Regions from separate parts of the Pseudarthrobacter sp. NIBRBAC000502771 genome, predicted to be linked through region 1. Evidence: riboswitches for the same ligand, from Rfam matches in the RefSeq annotation. Region 1 holds a riboswitch; each other region holds the start of a gene.

Region 1 (4,820 bases):
GGAAGCGGCGTTCGTGGACATCGGGCGCGGCCGCAACGCCGTCCTGTACGCCGGCGAGGTCAACTGGGAAGCCGTCAACCTTGAGGGCAAGCAGCGGCGCATTGAGAACGCGCTCAAGTCCGGCGACACCGTGCTGGTCCAGGTCACCAAGGACCCGGTGGGCCACAAGGGTGCCCGCCTCACCAGCCAGATCTCGCTGCCCGGCCGCTACCTGGTGTACGTCCCCGGCGGTTCCATGACGGGCATCTCCCGGAAGCTGCCCGACGTCGAACGCAACCGGCTCAAGCGCATCCTCAAGGACCGCCTTCCCGAGCACGCCGGCGTCATTGTCCGCACCGCCGCCGAGGGCGCTTCCGAGGAAGAGCTCACGCACGACATCAACCGGCTGCGCGCCCAGTGGGAAGGCATCGAAAGCCAGTCCACCTCCACCAAGATCCTGGCCCCCGAGCTCCTCTACGGCGAACCCGACCTGACCATCAAGGTGGTCCGTGACGTCTTCAACGAGGACTTCTCCAAGCTCATCGTTTCCGGCGAGGAGGCCTGGGACACCATCGAGGCCTACGTCACCTACGTGGCGCCGGACCTTGTGGGCCGGCTCGAGAAGTGGACCAAGGACCAGGACATCTTCTCCGCCTGGCGAATCGACGAACAGATCCACAAAGCCCTCGAACGGAAGGTCTTCCTGCCCTCCGGCGGCTCCCTGGTGATCGACCGCACCGAGGCCATGACCGTGGTGGACGTCAACACGGGCAAGTTCACCGGCAGCGGCGGCAACCTCGAGGAAACCGTCACCAAGAACAACCTCGAAGCGGCCGAGGAAGTGGTGCGCCAGCTGCGGCTGCGCGACATCGGCGGCATCATCGTGATCGACTTCATCGACATGGTGCTCGAATCCAACCGCGACCTGGTCCTGCGCCGCCTGGTTGAGTGCCTGGGCCGCGACCGGACCAAGCACCAGGTTGCCGAAGTGACCTCACTCGGACTGGTCCAGATGACGCGCAAGCGCATGGGCACCGGCCTGCTGGAGGTGTTCGGCGAGCAGTGCGAGGCCTGCGCCGGCCGGGGCGTCGTGACCCACGACGACCCCGTGGAGCACCGCCGGGCCAACACGGTGGCGGCCGAGCACCACGTCCAGCGCACCGACAACCGGCCCGAAACCCGTGCGGAGGCCCGCCCGGAAGCGCAGCGGAACGACGCCCAGCCCGGCGTCCGGTCCGAACGCAAGCGGCGGCGGGGACGCGGCGGCCAGCAGCCCGAGGCTGCCCCGGCACCTGCCGTCCATGTCCACACCGTCCAGCCGGACCCGTCCGACGCCGAGCGGCACGCCAAGGCGGAGGCAACCAGGCTTGCCCTGGCGAACATCGCCGCTGCCGCCCATGCGGCCCACCTGCACGACGACGAGGTAGCGGCTGCCCGGCAGGTGCCGGCCGCGGAGCCTGCGCAGGTACCCGTTGAGGAGAAGCACGACGCCGATGCCCCGGCACGTCCCGCAGCCGTCCTCACGTTCGGCGGCGAGGAAGTCCCGCTTCCGTTCGTGGAGCACGCCGGGGAACAGCATCCGAAGCCTGCCCTGACGCTGGACCGGCTTGCGGAAGCATTCGCACACCTGGGCCAGCCGGCCTCCCCTGTGGGGGACGCGCCTGCCAGTCAGGCAGAGGCTCTGCAGGCAGCAGAAGAGGCAGCACCGGAGCAGCCGGCCGGGGCAGGGGCGGCGGGAGCCCGCGCCGGTGCCGCTCCTGAGGCGTCCCCTGAAAAGGACTATTCGGACCACACGCTGGAGCAGTCCCGGCAGCGCCGGCCCCGGCGCCACCGGGCCGCCAGCCGTGCCCAGGGTGCCGCCAACGAGACCGCCGTCCAGCACCATGAAAACGTCCAGGCTGATGCCGGTGGGCACTCGCACGCAGCGAAGGCCCCCGAACCCGCGAAGGACCAGCCGGAACCGCGGAAGGCGGCCGAGGAACCCATCATCCTCGGCGTCGGGGTGCCTGCCTCGGAACTCTAGGCACAGGAGCTTCCAGCCAGGAATCCCCGTCCTGCGCATCGGTCCACCCGGATTACCGGGGGTACCGTGCGGGGCGGGGATTCCTGCCGTTGCGGGATGGCCCATTTTTGCGGCGGCCGTTGTCACCTTTTTCCCGGGTGCGGCACACGGGCTAGGGTAGGAACCGACACGGGGTGCCGCGCAGCAGGCCGGCTGAGATCCAGACCCGTTGAACCTGTCCGGCTAGTACCGGCGAAGGGATGTCTCTTGTCTTCGACCCTTTCCATGCCCCTGCCAGCTTCCTCCGCCGCCAGCACCGGGCTGCCAACCGGCCGGGAAGTCCCGCGGGTCCTGTCCATCGCCGGCTCCGACCCGTCAGGGGGCGCAGGCATCCAGGCCGACCTGAAAAGCATTGCCGCCCACGGCGGTTACGGCATGGCTGCTATCACGGCCCTGACGGCGCAGAACACGTGCGGTGTACAGGCAGTCCACGTTCCTCCCGCGGCCTTCCTGGCGAAGCAGCTGGACGCGGTCAGCGATGATATCTCCATTGACGCCGTCAAGATCGGCATGCTGGGGGACGAGGCCGTGATCGGCACTGTCCGGCTTTGGCTGGAGAAGGTCCGTCCCGCCGTCGTTGTCCTGGACCCGGTGATGGTGGCCACCAGCGGCGACCGGCTGCTGAAAGAGTCCGCCGAGGCCGCCCTCCGGGACCTCTTGCCCCTGGCCCACCTCATTACCCCCAACCTGCCGGAGCTTGCCATGCTGGTGGGCGCGGATCCAGCAGACAGCTGGGCGGCTGCGCTGGAGCAGGGGAGGCGCCTGGCGGATGCCACCGGCGCCACCATCCTTGTCAAGGGCGGGCACCTGGCGGGTGCGGACTGCCCGGATGCGCTGGTCAATACGGCAGGCCTCCTGCCAGGGGAAGTGGTGGAGGTGCAGGGAAACCGCATCGACACGCGCAACAGCCACGGCACCGGCTGTTCCCTGTCCTCCGCGATGGCCACCGTCCAGGCACGCCTTGGCGACTGGGAGGCATCGCTCCGAACGGTCAAGCCATGGCTGGCCGTCGCCCTTGAGAAGTCGGAGCAGCTTGAAGTGGGCTGGGGAAACGGCCCGGTGCACCATTTCCACCATGTGCGGCCGGCCCTCGCGGAAGGCGCTTTCGCTGCCCGGCTGTGGACGGAAGCCCAGCAGGACCTGGCGGACATCTACGCCCTGGACTTCATCCACGGCCTGGCCGCCGGGGACCTGGCCGAGAAGGACTTCGCCTACTACCTGGCGCAGGATGCCCTGTACCTGAACGGCTACTCCCGGGTCCTTGCCCGGGCGAGTGCCCTGGCCCCGTCAGAAGGGGAGCAGCTGTTCTGGGCCGGATCATCGCAGCAGTGCCTGGAGGTGGAGTCGGAACTGCACCGCTCGTGGCTCAGCACCCGCCCCGCCCAGGGCGGACTTGGCCCCGTCACCAAGGCCTACGTGGACCACCTCACCGCAGCATCGGCGTCGGGAAGCTACGCCGTCCTGGCCGCCGCCGTCCTGCCCTGCTTCTGGCTTTACGCCGAAGTCGGGGAAAAGCTGCACGCCCGGTTCCTTGCCTCGGGAGAGCCGGGCGGCCACGCCTACGCAGCCTGGCTCCGGACCTACGCGGACGAGGGCTTCGCCGAGGCCACCCGCCGGGCCATCGCCATCGTGGACGCAGCAGGACGGAGGGCCTCCGACCACGAACGCGCGGCGATGGTGACTGCGTTCAAGCAGTCCTGCCGCCTGGAAGTGGAATTCTTCGACGCGCCGAGGTTGCATTCCTGAACCCTCCGGGCAGCGCCGCCGCTATGATGGAGTCCATGGTTGCGGTGCTGCCTGTCGGAGTGTGGTTACTACCACACCCGGGCCGCCGGAACCAGCCTCATTTGCGGCCGTAGATGGATTTAGCGTATTCTGGATCTTCGGTGCTTACGCCAACACTTGGGTTATGACCCCACGGCGTTGAGGCACAGCGCGAACCCTGGCTTTTTTGAGTCGGTTCCGCACGCAAATTTTGTAATAAACGTCGAGAGAAGTGAGTTCCCAAGTGGTGTACGCGATTGTCCGCGCAGGCGGCCGCCAAGAGAAGGTTTCCGTTGGAGACTTCGTTACCCTGAACCGCGTCGCCGGTGGAGCCGGCAGCACCATTGAGCTGCCCGCACTGCTCCTGGTTGATGGTGACAAGGTCACCTCTGCCGCCGCTGACCTGGCCAAGGTAACTGTTACGGCTGAAATCCTCCAGGACCTGCGTGGTCCTAAGATTGTCATCCAGAAGTTCAAGAACAAGACCGGCTACAAGAAGCGCCAGGGTCACCGCCAGGAACTGACCAAGGTCAAGATCACCGGCATCAAGTAACCACCGGTTACTGTTCAGGTATTTCAACAGATTCCCCAGAATTTAGAGGCAGGCATTTCAGATGGCACATAAAAAGGGCGCGAGCTCCACTCGCAACGGTCGCGATTCCAACGCTCAGTACCTCGGCGTCAAGCGCTTCGGCGGCCAGGTTGTTTCCGCCGGCGAGATCATCGTCCGCCAGCGTGGCACCCACTTCCACCCCGGCGCCGGCGTTGGCCGTGGCGGTGACGACACCCTGTTCGCACTGACCCCGGGCGCCGTTGAATTCGGCACCCGCCGCGGTCGTCGCGTAGTCAACATCGTTGCTGCTGCAGCTGCAGAGTAACAACCAGTTCTGAAGCGGTGGAGCGGGCCTGAGGGTCCGCTCCACTGTTCTTTTAACAGCATTACAATCGATGTGGCGTCCCCGGGCGCCCCATAAACAGCACCTGAGGAGATCCACGTGGCCAGCTTTGTAGACCG
Region 2 (4,820 bases), 440 kb from region 1:
GGAAACGAGCTCGAAGTGGATCTGCCGGGTGGTGATATCGGAGGAAACCAGCCGTACCCGGACCTTGGTGCCGGACTCCAGCTCCCCGGCGCACCGAGCGGTCACCGCCGGTTCGGCAATCTGGATAATCCCCGAACTGCCGTTCCCATTTCCATTCTTGCCATTCCCGTTGCCGTTCCCGTTCTGCGGCTTGGATCCGGAGATGACGATCGCATCGAATTCCTGCCCGATGTGGTTCAGCAGCAGTGCCGCTTCCACGGTATCCAGGGCCAGGCGCTCCATCCTTGACGCCAGCTGGTCCGATCCTGCCATGATGCCCGGAAGCAGGGGCAGGGCTTCGCGCGCCCAGCCGGGAACATCGCCGCCGTTGCTCAGGGCCTCGCAGATGACCAGCACGAACCGGTCCACCAAGCGGCGCAGCGGCGCCGTGGTGTGGGCGTAGGCGGCGCCGATGGCGGACTGGATACCGTCTTCGGGGACCGTGCCGTCAAAGGCGGTGTAGGACGCGCCGCGGAACAGCATCCCGGCCGAATGCATGATGGCCAGCTGGCGCGGGTCGGTGGGATCGAGCGACCGCAGGTATTCGCCGTAGCTGACCTGCCCGTCCCACGGCCTGCCCAGCACCTCTGTCTGCAGCCGGAAGTGCCGCAGCGACCGTTCGTCAGGTGCGGGCATGGTGCGCAGGATGCCCACCTTGCCCTCAAGCATGAGCTGCGCGGCTGCCATTCCGGTCATCAACGAAATCTGCGCGTTCCAGTCCTCGACGGGAAGCTGCGGGACGGCGTCAATCCGGTAGCCGCCGTCCGGCAGCTGGACGATTTCCTGCTCGGGCATGTTCAGGCTGGCGCCCTCCCGTGCCCGTTCCAGCGCCACGCGTTTCAGCCCCACCTCGCGGAGCAGCCGGAGGACGGGTGGGGCGGTCCCGGCGTCGAGGGCGGCCTGGGCACTTTTGTAGCTGAGCTTGTCGCGGCTGCGGACCCGCGCCCGCCGGACGCCGACGGTAATCACGGACGCTTCGCCGTCGAGCGTGAAGTCCCAGACGAAAGCCGAGCACTCCTGGCCGGGCAGCAGGCTGCCGGCCCCCTCGCTGATCACCTCCGGATGCAGCGGGATCCGGCCGTCCGGAGCGTAGAACGTCTGTCCGCGGCGCCGGGTCTCGGCGTCCAGCGGCCCGCCCGGTGCAACGAATGCGGGGACGTCGGCGATGGCATACATGACGCGGTAGCCGGTGCCGTCCGGTTCGATGAAGACTGCCTGGTCCAGGTCCGTGGAGGACGCCGGATCGATAGTCACGAACTCGACGGCGGTCAGGTCGTAGGACGGCAGCTTCAACGCCGCGACGGCGGCCCGGGCGTCTTCCACCGCGTCGGCAGGGTACGGCCCGGGCAGCTCAAGTTCGGTCCGCAGCAGGCCCAGCGCCTCTTCCAAGGCGTTCCTGTGGTCACGGACGTTAGGGGCCAACCGATGATGCGACACAAAATTCAGCGTAGCGCCAAGTCCCGGGATTAAGCAGTCTCAGCCGTCCAGCGCGCCGAGGAGCGAGGCAGCGGCTGCCGCGGGGTCGGCGGCCTCGGTGATGGCGCGGACCACCACGATCCGGCGTGCACCGGCCGCCACCACCTCGCGGACGTTCCCGTGGTCGATGCCGCCGATGGCAAACCACGGCACCGGATCCCCGGCCTGCCCGGAGGCATCGGCGGCGTACTTCACCAGTTCAGGCCCGACGGCGGCCCTGCCGGGTTTGGTGGGTGTGGCCCATACCGGCCCAACGCAGAAGTAGTCCAGCCCGGACGGGCCGCCGGTCGCAGCGAGGGCGGCGTCGACCTGGCCCGTGGTGTGGCTGGAGAGGCCGATGGCGGCGTTGCCGTTGACCAGCGTGCGCGCCGCAGCCAGCGGAAGGTCCTTTTGGCCGATGTGGAACACCGGCGCCCCGGACAGCACGGCAATATCGGCGCGGTCATTGACGGCCCACAGCCGGCCATGGCGTACCGCGGTCTCCTTCAACGCCGCCAGGAGGTCCAGTTCCTCGGCGGCCTCGATGGTCTTGTCCCGCAGCTGGATGATGTCCACGCCGCCGGCAAACGCGGCGTCCACAAACTCCGCGAAGTCGCCGTGCGCAGTGCGTGCATCGGTGCACAGGTACAGGCGGGCCGCCTTCAGGGCGTCGTTGTGGCCGGCGTTGGCAACTTCGGCTATGCCGGCCGGGGCTGCTGGAGCGTGGGGGCCTGCGGGCAGGGAGGAAGCGGACACATTCATGCCTGCAAGCCTAGTTCCTCTAAACTGGCCTGGTACTGCGGGAGCCCGCGGCAGCTGTCACAAAGCGCCGGGCTGAGAGGGCGTCAGAGCCGACCGCTTGACCTGATCCGGATAATGCCGGCGTAGGGAAGGAACCTTATGAGCACCCCCGTTGACCATCGTGCCGGGCCGTCCAGTGCCCCCCGTTCCACGGTCCGCGCGGACGTCGCCGTCATCGGCGGCGGAGTGGTGGGCCATGGCATCGCCTGGGAGGCGCAGCGCTCCGGCCGCTCCGTGGCCCTGATCGATGACGCGCCCGGAAGCGGTGCCAGCTGGGCCGCCGCAGGAATGCTGGCCCCCGTCAGCGAACTGCACTACCAGGAGGAGGACCTCCTGGAACTGATGCTTGACGCTTCCTCCCGCTGGCCCGGTTTCGCCGCAGGCATCGCAGGAGCCACCTCCGGTTCCGGATACCTGACGACGCCGACACTCGCCGTGGGTGCCGACGCCGCGGACCGCCGCGCGCTGATGGACCTCCGCGCCGTACAGCAGGCCAACGGACTTGCCGTGGAACCACTCACCGTGCGGGACGCCCGCAAACGCGAGCCACTCCTCAGCCCCGCGATAGCCTGCGCCCTTGACACGCCTGCGGACCACCAGGTCGATCCCCGCCGCCTGCTGGCTGCCCTGCGGCAGGCCCTCGCCGGTGCCGTCCGCGGGAAGCCTGGCCTGGCTGTTGCAGGGGCGGTGGAAGGGTACGCCGTGCCGGACCGGGCCGGCGGCCTGCTGTGGGAGGGCGGAAGGGTCGTCGGCGCCAGCCTGGCTGGCGGCGGCACCGTCCTGGCAACGGAAACGATCGTGGCCAACGGGCTGCAGGCAGGGGACCTGGGCGGCCTGCCCGACGGCCTCGACCTGCCCCTGCGCCCCGTACACGGAGACATCCTCCGCCTCGCCGTTCCGCAGCACCTCCAGCCCCTTGTGACGTCCACGGTGCGCGGGCTGGTGCACGGTGTCCCCGTCTACATCGTTCCCCGGCAGGACGGGACCGTGGTCATCGGAGCCACCCAGCGCGAGGACGCGCTGTCCGATGCCGTCAGCGCCGGGGGCGTCTATCAGCTGCTGCGCGATGCCCAGGCGCTGGTGCCCGCCGTCGCCGAACTGGAGCTGCTGGAGTGCACCGCAAGGGCCCGGCCCGGAACCCCCGACAACGCGCCGCTGCTGGGCCGCGTGCCGGCGGCCCCCGGATCTGCAGGCGACAAGGCCGGGCACGTCCCCGGACTCATCATCGCCACCGGGTTCTTCCGGCACGGGGTGCTGCTCACTCCCGCTGCCGCAGCCATCTGCGCCGGGTTGCTGGACGGGCATGCCGACCCGCGCTGGGCGCCCTTCAGTCCGGAGCGGTTCTCGCGTCCGGCCGCCGCCCGCACAAACCACCACACCAAGGAGACAGTGTGAACATCACCCTGAACGGAAACACCCACACGGTGGCGGACGGCACCTCCATCACCACGCTCGTCAGCCAGGTCACCGGACGCCCGCTGGCACCGAACGGCCAGGCGACCGACGGCGGGAAGCTGGGGGTCGCCGTCGCCCATAATGCCCAGGTGGTGCCGCGGAGCCAATGGTTCGCCACGGCGCTCGCCGAGGGCGACGACATTGAACTTGTCACAGCAGTACAGGGAGGCTGACACCATGACCGAAACAGGCACCATCAACCCGGCCGGGAATCCCGGGGCCGCCGACGGCCTGGTGATTGACGGCGTCGCCCTTGGATCCCGGCTGATCATGGGCACCGGCGGGGCACCCAGCCTGGACGGCCTGGGCGCTGCACTCCTGGCATCCGGCACCGCCCTGACCACCGTGGCCATGCGCCGGTACTCCACTGCGGAGACCGGCTCGTTGTTCCAGCTGTTAGTGGACCACGGGATCCGGGTGCTGCCCAACACCGCAGGCTGCTTCACGGCCAGGGATGCCGTCCTTACGGCGGAGCTTGCGCGGGAGGCCCTGGAGACCGACTGGGTGAAGCTGGAAGTCATTGCCGATGAGCAGACCCTGCTGCCCGATGCTGTCGAACTGGTGGAAGCCACGGAGCAGCTGGTTAACCGGGGGTTCAAGGTCTTCGCCTACACCAACGATGACCCCGTACTGGCGTTGCGGCTGGAGAACCTTGGCGCCACCGCCGTCATGCCGCTCGGAGCCCCGATTGGGACAGGCCTGGGAATCCTGAACCCGCACAATATCGAGCTCATCGTGTCCCGTGCCTCGGTGCCGGTGGTGCTGGACGCCGGCATTGGCACGGCATCGGACGCGGCGCTGGCCATGGAGCTGGGCTGCGACGCCGTGCTGCTGGCCACGGCGGTGACGCGGGCGCAGAACCCTGCACTCATGGGCGAGGCGTTCAAGCATGCAGTGCTCGCCGGCAGGATGGCCCGGGCAGCCGGGCGCATCCCGCGACGGGAGCATGCCTTGGCCTCGTCGGCGATGGAAGGCAGGGCGGAGTTCCTCTGAAACCCGGAACATACGCGTGTGGCCACCACCCTGCAGGGTGGTGGCCACACGCGCATGTCCTAACTTGCGGGCGGTCA
Region 3 (4,820 bases), 1.5 Mb from region 1:
CGAGCCTCGACGCCCGCCTGATGGCCTGGACCAGCAGTCCGAAGCTCTGGCCCAGCGTCGCCTTCACCCGCTGGACGAGGCTGCCGCGGGCGCCCACGCCCCGGGCACGGCGGGCCATCCCGATGGTCTGCCACTCCTCTGCCATGAGCCCCACCAGGCGCATCGCGGCGAGGGTGCCCAGGACGAACCGGTGCGGCAGGCGGGCCTTTTGCGCCAGTGCATCCGCCAGGTCCGTGGGGTCGGTGCAGCTCATCAGGAGCACCGCGGGCAGGGCGATCGCAAAGCCGCGCAGGAGGAAGCCGATGCCCAACTGGAGGGAACCTTCGCTCATGCTCCAGATGCCGACGTCGAGCAGGATCCTGCCGCTGTCCGGCGCCAGGATGGCGGTACTCCAGCCTCCGATGGCTGCGGCGAGGATCAGCGGCCATCCGCGCTGCCACAGCAGGGACACGGTGAGCCCGGCAAGGGGGAACAGCATCAGTTCGAAGGCGAGGGCCACTGAGGCGGAAACCCAGTCGATGGACAAGGCCAGGACCGCCGTGATGAGCAGGACCGCCGCGAACTTGCTGAGCGGGTTGGCGCGGGCCAGGAGTGCATGGTTGCCGCTCAAGGTGAGTTCCTGCCTCATGGTGCCACCGCCTCCGCGGCAGCCATCCGCAGTTCCGTCCCGCCCAGGGCCGAGGTGAACTCCGCGTCATGGGTCACGGAAACCACCGCCGTACCCGCATCCAGAAGCTCGGACAGGAATGATGCGAGTTCGGCCCAGGTATTGGCATCCTGCCCGAACGTGGGCTCGTCCAGGATCAGCACCTGGGGGCTGGCGGCAAGGACGGTGGCCACGGAGAGGCGCCGCTTTTCCCCGCCGGAGAGCGTGTAGGGGTTGGCGTCCACCAGCTGGGTGAGCCGCAGGCGCTCCAGCAGTTCGTCCACCCTGTCCGCGCCGTGCCCCAGGTGCCGCGGGCCGAACTGCAGTTCGTCCAGTACCTTCCCGGTGACGAACTGGTGTTCCGGCTCCTGGAACACCGTGCCCACCCGCGAGATCAGCTGCTGGGCCTTCCACTTGTAGGGGTCGATGCCGGCGCCGCGGCTGAGGTCCAGCGTGGCTGAAACTTTCCCCGCCACGGGCTCCAGCAGGCCGGCCAGGGTCAGGGCGAAGGTTGACTTGCCGGCACCGTTGGGACCGGTGATGGCAAGGGCCTGCCCGGCGCGGACCTGTGCAGCCACGTCCTCCTGGACCGGCGCCGGCGGAATCTTCCGAAAGCCCTGCCGGCGGGCGCGTCCGCGGGACACGGCAAGCTGCTCAGCGGCCAACAACAGGTTCCCCGTTCCCGGGGCGGGGACCGCAGCGCGGGGTCGGGTCGCGGGCACATACCCGGGCACCCACACGCCGGCAGCGGCCAGCATGGTCCTCGCCTCACTGAGCACACGGTCCGGCGGGCCGTCCAGGAGCACGGCGGGATCCGAGGCCGAGCCCGGCTGCAGGACAATGATCCGGTCCACCAGGTCCTTCCAGACGGAAACCCGGTGCTCCACCACCACAAGGGTGGCCCCGGTCTTGTCCAGGCAGCGGGCCACGGCGTCGCGGACCTCCAGGACGCCGTCCGGGTCGAGGTTGGCGGTGGGTTCGTCCAGCAGGATCAGGCCGGGACGCATCGCCAGGATGCCCGCCAGCGCCAGGCGCTGCTTTTGCCCGCCGGACAGGGCCGACGTCGGGTGGTCCAGCGGGAGGTGGGAGAGTCCGACGTCGGCAAGCGCCGCGTGCACCCGGGGCCAGATCGCGTCGCGGGGCACCGCGAGGTTTTCGGCGCCGAAGGCGACGTCGTCCCCCACCCGGGAAAGGACCACCTGCGTTTCGGGGTCCTGCTGCATCAGGCCGGCGCGGCCGCGCTGGGCGCGGGGCGCGGCTCCGTCCACCCGGAGCGAACCGGACTCGTCGGCGTCGCCTGATTCGCCGTCGTCGTCGATGTCTCCCAGGACGCCGGCCAGCGCGTGAAGCAGCGTGGACTTCCCTGCGCCGGAGGGGCCGAGCAGGAGCACCCGCTCCCCGGGGGCGATGTCCAGGTCAAGGCCGTGGACGGCGGGTTTGGCTCTGCCGGCATGCCGCCAGCCCCAGCCACGGGCGGTGACGGCGGCGGGGCGGACCGCGCCGGAGTCCTGGGAGGGTGCCATCAGGAGAAGACGGGCTCCGTTGCGGCCTTGCGGGACGCGAAGGAGCTCAGCACCCCGGTGCGTGCCAGGCCGCGGGTGGCAACCCAGGCCAGGGCACCCGCAAGGATGGCCCCGGAAATGGTGGTGAGGACAATGTAGGCCAGCTTGTCGGCGCCGGAGTAGGCGATGTTCCAGCCCCACGGTGCAAACGAATCGTTCAGGCCGCAGAAGAATCCGGCCGCGGCGCCTGCCAGCAGGGACACGGGCAGGTTGAACTTGCGGTAGACGAAGATTGCGAAGATGATTTCCGCGCCCAGGCCCTGGATGAAACCGGAGAACAGGACCGAGGCGCCGTACTGGGAACCCATCAGCAGTTCGCCGGTGGCGGCGACGGTCTCGCAGAACAGGGCCGCCCCGGGCTTGCGGATGATCAGCATTCCCAGCACGCCGGGAATCATCCAGCCCCCGGCGAGCAGGCCGGTCAGGGGTGGGTAGGCTGCGTTCATGGGGGCCGACAGGGCGGCGGCACCCTGGTCCCATGCCCAGAAAATAACGCCGCCCGCGATGGCCACCAGCGCGGCGACGACGATGTCCACGACGCGCCAGGACTTGCTGGTGGTCTTCTTGATTGCTGCAGTACTCATGTGATCCTCCTGGGAAACAGGAGGGGAAAGTGGACCCGGCCGGCGGCCTGTGGCCGTGGAACCGCGACACTTTGAGAACTCGACTCCCTTGCGCCGGTACTAACCGGATCAGGTTCGAGGGTCTGCGGCTGTCCGCACTCTCAGCGCCCACCTGCGGTGCCCGGCTAATGCCAGGTTGTCCGACGGCGGCGCTCCCCTGTCGTTTTTAGTGTTGCTTTTGGTGTGGGTAACGCTTGTTGTTGTGCCCGGTTGGGCGTGGTCAAGTTTACACCTGGCCGGGCTGGATTGCGGGCTGCCGGCGCCAATCACCCGGATATGACCGGCTAGGCTGGGAGCAGTCCGTTTTCCGCCCGCAAGGAGTACCTGGAATGAACCTTCTCATCAAACTGCTCGGGACAGGCGTGAGCCTCGGCGCAGGCCTCGCCGGTACCAAACTGGTCAATGCCATCTGGGAAAAGACCACCGGACAGAAGCCGCCCACCGGCAAACACGAGGACGTACCCACCAGCCTGCGTTCGGCGCTGACCTTTGCGCTGATCTCGGCGTCGGTCAGTGCCATCATCCAGGTCCTGGCCAACCGCGGCACCCAGCGCGCCATCACCCGCTTCGCGAAGACCCAGGACATCGTCTAGCGTCGTGCCCCAGCGTTACCGGCCGTCGTCGGGGCTGTCCTTCCGGGCAGTCTCGGCGGCGGCTTTTTGCACCACGGCTTCCAGTTCATCGGTGGTGAGCAGTTCCCGGTGCAGGTGCTTGGTGCGGTAGCCGGCACGGCCCACCATGTGGGCGGACACGGGCACCGTGAGGAGTTGGAAGATCCACGCCACCACCAGAACCGGCCACACCCACCACGTCCGCAGCTGCAGCCCGATGGCCGCCAGCAGCAGGAAGAGCCCCAGCACCTGCGGCTTCGTGGCGGCGTGCATGCGGCTCAGGAGGTCCGGGAACCGCAGCAGGCCTATCGCGGCGCCCAGGGACATGAGGGCACCCACCACCATGAACACGGCGGAGACGAGGTCGATCCAGGCGTCGGGCCCGGAGAAGTCAGGATTCATTGGGCTTGACCCTCCTGTCTGCCACGAACCGGGCTACGGTCACGGAACCGATGAACCCGATGATGGAGATGGCCACCACCAGCATCAGGTTGTTCAGGTGCCGGTTCACCGCCATATCGATGCACAGCGCCCCGGCAAGGATTGCGAGCAGCACGTCGGCAGCCAGCACCCGGTCCAGCAGCGACGGGCCACGGGCGATCCGGATGATGGCACCGGCGGCCGCCAGCGAGAAAATGACGGCTGTGACAGCCAGGACAACGGGCATCATGCGCCGGCCTCCATACGGACCTCTTCAAGTTCATCCGCGGTGCCCATGATGCGGATCAGGCCCGCTTCAATGGAGCGGACCTCGTTCCGCAGGCCTTCCACGTCCTTCTTGGAGGTGATGTTGAGTGCGTGCAGGTACAGCGTGGACGTGGAACGGTCCACGTCCACCACCAGGGAACCCGGGATCAGGGAAATCACGTGTCCCGTGGCAGTGACGATCAGGTCCTGGTGGCTGCGCAGTTTCACCGCGACCACGGCATTGGTCACCTTGGGGCCGCGGACAGCTGCCAGATACAGGACCTGTGCGCTGGCCACCACCACCTTGCCCACGAAGGCCAGCGCAAACGGCACGGCGTGGAGAATATTGAACCGGCCGCTGAGCTCCACCGGCGGGAGGTAGAAGAGCCGGGCCACGCCCACGGCCAGCAGGGTCCCGAAGAGGAGGTTGCCGGGGCTGAAATCCTGCCACAGGGCGCCCCACACAATCACCAGCCAGACCAGGAGCGGAAGTTCCTGGCGCAGCGAAATGCGTTTACGGCTCATCGTCCTCCTCCCGCCGCGGTGGTGCCGGGAACGGCGATGCCCTCGCCCAGCACCGCCTGGATGTACGGCGTCCGGTCAAGCATGTCCCGGGCTGCCCGGTCCGAAAGTGCGAACAATGGTCCGGCGAAGACGGTCAGGGCAACACCGAGCACCACCAGGGCGGCCG

What was found. Region 1 has a riboswitch for thiamine pyrophosphate ahead of thiD (bifunctional hydroxymethylpyrimidine kinase/phosphomethylpyrimidine kinase). Riboswitches for the same ligand answer to the same signal wherever they lie in the genome.
Region 2: linked by a shared signal. The riboswitch ahead of thiO (glycine oxidase ThiO) and the one ahead of thiD (bifunctional hydroxymethylpyrimidine kinase/phosphomethylpyrimidine kinase) in region 1 are both predicted to bind thiamine pyrophosphate.
Region 3: linked by a shared signal. The riboswitch ahead of NIBR502771_RS06830 (ECF transporter S component) and the one ahead of thiD (bifunctional hydroxymethylpyrimidine kinase/phosphomethylpyrimidine kinase) in region 1 are both predicted to bind thiamine pyrophosphate.

The regions. Positions count from the first base shown of each region.
Region 1 is NZ_CP041187.1:2,925,243-2,930,062, forward strand. Features, by position in the region: gene NIBR502771_RS13685 (Rne/Rng family ribonuclease) at 1-2,002, shown strand, start outside; TPP riboswitch at 2,162-2,259, shown strand; gene thiD (bifunctional hydroxymethylpyrimidine kinase/phosphomethylpyrimidine kinase) at 2,267-3,787, shown strand; gene rplU (50S ribosomal protein L21) at 4,050-4,358, shown strand; gene rpmA (50S ribosomal protein L27) at 4,420-4,683, shown strand; gene obgE (GTPase ObgE) at 4,801-4,820, shown strand, end outside.
Region 2 is NZ_CP041187.1:2,490,163-2,494,982, forward strand. Features, by position in the region: gene NIBR502771_RS11725 (RNB domain-containing ribonuclease) at 1-1,476, opposite strand, end outside; gene thiE (thiamine phosphate synthase) at 1,516-2,256, opposite strand; TPP riboswitch at 2,284-2,402, shown strand; gene thiO (glycine oxidase ThiO) at 2,395-3,690, shown strand; gene thiS (sulfur carrier protein ThiS) at 3,687-3,923, shown strand; gene NIBR502771_RS11745 (thiazole synthase) at 3,928-4,743, shown strand; gene NIBR502771_RS11750 (hypothetical protein) at 4,818-4,820, opposite strand, start outside.
Region 3 is NZ_CP041187.1:1,456,070-1,460,889, reverse strand. Features, by position in the region: gene NIBR502771_RS06840 (energy-coupling factor transporter transmembrane protein EcfT) at 1-628, opposite strand, end outside; gene NIBR502771_RS06835 (ABC transporter ATP-binding protein) at 625-2,169, opposite strand; gene NIBR502771_RS06830 (ECF transporter S component) at 2,169-2,792, opposite strand; TPP riboswitch at 2,860-3,000, opposite strand; gene NIBR502771_RS06825 (DUF4235 domain-containing protein) at 3,161-3,424, shown strand; gene mnhG (monovalent cation/H(+) antiporter subunit G) at 3,440-3,844, opposite strand; gene NIBR502771_RS06815 (monovalent cation/H+ antiporter complex subunit F) at 3,834-4,112, opposite strand; gene NIBR502771_RS06810 (Na+/H+ antiporter subunit E) at 4,109-4,654, opposite strand; gene NIBR502771_RS06805 (Na+/H+ antiporter subunit D) at 4,651-4,820, opposite strand, start outside.